DNA from 2 places in the Anaerobacillus sp. 63XJN7_5_ISO-PGPR-S23-430 genome. Region 2 is predicted to be linked to the other one. Evidence: riboswitches for the same ligand, from Rfam matches in the RefSeq annotation. Region 2 holds a riboswitch; the other holds the start of a gene.
What was found. A riboswitch is a leader RNA that binds a small molecule or an ion and turns the genes downstream of it on or off. The one in region 2 is predicted to bind S-adenosylmethionine.
Positions count from the first base shown of each region.

Region 1: it holds a riboswitch for S-adenosylmethionine, as region 2 does, so the genes downstream of both, metX (homoserine O-acetyltransferase MetX) here and AC0VYJ_RS13695 (Na+/H+ antiporter NhaC family protein) in region 2, are expected to answer to the same signal.

Region 1 is NZ_CM149686.1:3,354,363-3,356,566, forward strand. It holds gene metX (homoserine O-acetyltransferase MetX) at 1-1,010, opposite strand, end outside; SAM riboswitch class I at 1,161-1,271, opposite strand; gene AC0VYJ_RS17520 (TlpA disulfide reductase family protein) at 1,485-1,910, shown strand; gene AC0VYJ_RS17525 (anti-sigma factor domain-containing protein) at 1,986-2,204, opposite strand, start outside.
Region 2 is NZ_CM149686.1:2,594,368-2,596,571, forward strand. It holds gene AC0VYJ_RS13695 (Na+/H+ antiporter NhaC family protein) at 1-1,288, opposite strand, end outside; SAM riboswitch class I at 1,359-1,462, opposite strand; gene AC0VYJ_RS13700 (alpha/beta fold hydrolase) at 1,656-2,204, opposite strand, start outside.

The DNA of each region.
Region 1 (2,204 bases), 760 kb from region 2:
AATCCATCATGACCAAATTTCGTGTTGATTAAATAAAACGGAGAAGAATGAGCTTGAGCAAACAATTTTTCTAAATCTTCTGGAGGATAGATTAAATCCCCTTTAAATCCAATAGCAAGAATGCTCGCTTTAATGTTCTTGATGATGGATATAAGATTACCTCGCCCTTTACTAATATCATGTGTGTCCATTGCCCTTAATAAATACAAATAGCTATTTGCATCAAATCGGCTTACAAGCTTATTTCCTTGATAGTGTAAATAAGATTCCACTTCGTACTGTGCTTCTTTATGATTTTCTTCTGAAGTTTCGATCGCCGCTCGACCGAATTTTTTTTGAAACATTTCATCTGTCCGATAAGAAATCATACCGATCATTCTTGCAGTTGCAAGCCCCGATGTTGGCTGGTGATGAGGATCGTAGTATCCATCCTTCCAATCAGGATCGTTTGTAATAGCAAATCTAGAAATCGCGTTATAAGCTATTCCATACGTATTTAAGCTTGGAGTTACTGCAAGTGGAATCAGATGCTCCATTCCATCTGGGTAAAGGGCACCCCATTCAAGAACCTGCATTCCTCCAAGTGATCCACCAATCACAGCATGAAGGTGATCGATACCTAACACTTCAAGTGCCTTTTTCTGTGAGTGCACCATATCTCTCACTGAAACAAATGGGAAGTCCGCTTTATACTGTTCTCTGGTGACTGGATTAATCGATAGCGGTCCTGTAGAACCGTTACATCCTCCAAGAACGTTAAACGTTATAACTTGAAATTCGGGAGTATCGATATAGCCATCCTTTCCTATTAATCCTTTCCACCAGCCGGGCTCCGAATCACCAATTGTATATTGATTTCCTGTTAATGCATGACAGACAAGAATAACGGGAGCGTCTTCTGGTCCAACGCGTTCATAAGCGAGTTCTACTTCATGTAGCGTCTCGCCCGACTCAAGTGTGAACGATCCAATCAATACGTTCTGAGCTTCGTATCTCGTCTCACTTTCCAAACCCCTATCACCCCTTTCGAGCAATCCGTCTTTATTCATTAAGGCTATAATAATGAGCCATAAATCTAGAACCAATGCTATAAGAAAACGTCGCTTCAATATAAAAAAACCTCTCCGAAAGACAGAGAGGCTTGATTTATTCATCAGCTCCGCTTATCTTTCAGGATTTCTCCTGCAGGATTTGGCACCTTTTCAAACCACAATTGGTTTGACGGTTGCCGGGCTTCATAGGGCCAGTCCCTCCGCCTCTCTAGATAAGTAAGAATATTTTGTTTTTGTTTAATTGAGTTTATTTTAGCAAGGTGGCGCATTAGTGTCAAACACTTTTTCGGAATTATCATTCTTTTCATTTTTTTAAAGAATGTCTAAGTTAATCCAAATTATCGTGAAACAGAGCCTACAGTGTATTAAGTTTGATTAGAATCGAATTTTTGATAAAGTAGCCTTAGAATAATTTTGAAGAGGTGATTGATAGTGCAAGCGCCGTCCTTTGCGTTAGAAGAAGTACAAAGCGGAGAAATCATCAGCTTAACGGACTTCAGGGGGAAACCAGTTATGATTACATTCTGGGCTTCCTGGTGCCCCGATTGTATGAAAGATTTACCGATGAAAGAACAGTTCTACCAGCATGCAGATACTGATACATTAGCATTCTTAACAATTAACGTGACAGGTCGTGAACGGTCAGAAGAAGCCGGTAAAGATTTCACGATCAAAAACAATCTTCCTTTCCTCGTTTTACAAGACAGTGGACGAGAAACTTACGACAAATTTGGTTGTACAGGTGTCCCAACAACTGTATTGCTTAATCAAGATCATCAAATCGCACATGTGTTCGATGACAAATCATCATTTCTTGATATCGCAAAGGCATTGCCCGACATCATGACATCAAAATAAACACACCACAAAAAAAGCCAGAGGGATCCCTCTGGCTTAAAATAATGAAAATAAAATAAATAATAGCATGTTGCGTTATTTGTCTTTTTTATCTTTCTTGTCTTTCTTGTCTTTCTTGTCTTTCTTGTCTTTCTTGTCTTTATCCTGCTTTTCGTCTTTCTTTTTGTCCTTTTTATCCTCTTTTTCTTGAGCTTTTTCTATTTTTTTATCCGATTTTTCCTGAGATTTCTCTATTTTCTCGTTTACTTTTTCAGCTTTCTTTTTTTCTTTGTCTTGTTCTTTAGCTATTATAGA
Region 2 (2,204 bases):
TTTTCGAAAAAGAGGGATAGTTGATGAAAATCGCAATAATTCCTGCAATAGCAATGAGGATTGGATAAATTGAATACGGTAGTAGAGCGAGTGGCGAAATCGACGCAAGACCTGCTACTGCAAGCACCTGTGCCCCATATGGGAGCATGCCCTGTATACTACCTGAGAAAATATCAAGAATACTAGCAGACTTTCGTGGGTCTACCCCATATTCTTCGGAAATGTTTTTCGCAAGTGGCCCCCCCATTATGATCGAAATGGTGTTGTTAGCTGTTGATAAATCAAGCACGCTTGCGAGACCGGCGATACCAAACTCTGCTCCTCTACGAGAAGTTACTTTGCTCAGGATTTTGTCCAATACGTATTGTATTCCTCCGTTATGCTTAATGACTTCAATCATCCCTCCGATGACGAGAGCAATCATGGCAAGGTCTTCCATCCCTTTTATGCCCTCTGTAACCGTGGAGATCAGTCCACTCATTCCAAATGTTCCGTTATATAAACCTACAATCCCAGCAAATAAGGTACCACTTACAAGTACAATAAGAACATTAACACCAGCGATCGCTGCGATCAGTACACCTAAATAAGGGATAATTGTAACGAAATCAAATGCGTGTTCTCCTCCAACCGTTGCTTGCTCTCCCATCGTTAAAGCACCATATACAATGGCTGTTACGATAGCAGCTGGCAAGACTATAAAAAAGTTTACTTTGAATTTATCTTTCATTTGCGTATTTTGTGTGCGTACTGCCGCAATTGTAGTATCTGAAATCATAGAAAGATTGTCACCAAACATTGCCCCACCTATGACCGCTGATAAAGCCAGTGCCGGGGCAACTCCGGTTTGCTCTGCAATTCCAATTCCAATGGGAGCAAGTGCTACAATCGTTCCCATCGATGTACCCATCGAAATAGAAATAAAACAGCCAATGACAAATAAACCTACGATTAAAAGATTAGCTGGTAGAATCGATATACCTAAATTAACAATCGAATCTACTGCTCCAATTTTTTCAGCTGTTCCGGCAAACGCCCCAGCCAGTAAAAAGACCAAAATCATTAATATGATATTCGTATTACCTGCTCCACGACAAAACACTTCCACTTTTTTCATAAAGCTTTCTTTTCGATTCATCGAAAGAGCTACGCCCGCCGCAATTAGAGAAGCGAGAATAACAGGCATACTATAAAAGTCCTTTGTTATGATAGCTGTACCAATAAAAAGCACAATAAATATTCCAAGGGGAAGTAAAGCCAGGCCGTTCCCCTTTATTTCTTTCTCCATTATTCATGTCTCCTTCATCTTTTATTCTGTCTCAATAAAAAAAGCCCACTTCAAGAGAAGAAGGCTTTTGCACTTATCTCTCAAGATTTCTCTTGCTGGAAGCAGCACCTTTCTGATGATCAGAGGTTGCTGAAGCTTCTTTGGGCCAGGTCCCTCCACTTCTCTTAATAAGAAATATACAATTATCAATGAGCGCATGCTTCATTTTACTTTTTCATAACGAGCTTTACTTTATCACGCATTATTCTGATGAGTCAACTTTGATTAACTGCATCAAAATAAACTCCTCATCCTTAAAGGAGTTTACCTGATTAACTAGTCTGGTTCAAGCTTTGTATGACTACCAATTTTTGCAATAGATCAATCTTTATTTTCCCAAAAACCGCTCAATATCCTTCATAATCGATTCCGGTTTTTCTTCTGGTAGAAGGTGACCGGTTTTTTCATAGATGATCAGTTTAGCATTGGGGAGATCGTTACTGAGACGCTTCCCAATTTTCAACGGCACAACTCTGTCATTTTCTCCCCATATTAGTAGGCTAGGTGTATGAATTTGATTTAGTTCAGCTTCTGACAAATCTCCTTCGCGATCTCGAATCATCCTAACTAATGACCGAAAGATACCCTCATTGAAGAAAGGTTGGATATATCCATCCATCATTTCTTCATCGATAAGGGAAGGATCATAAACACAATTAAGCAAATTTCCTCTGACACCTTTTCGATAAAGCCACCTTTTCAAGTATACCGAGAAAAAAGGTAAATACGATGTATACACTAGACTCTGTTTAGCCTTTTCAAGATATCCTGAACTGCACAGTAAAATATTCTTACTAACGAGATCATCTTTCATAGCCGAGGCTCTCATTGCTACTTGCCCACCCATAGAATGGCCGATCATAACAGTATGATCAAT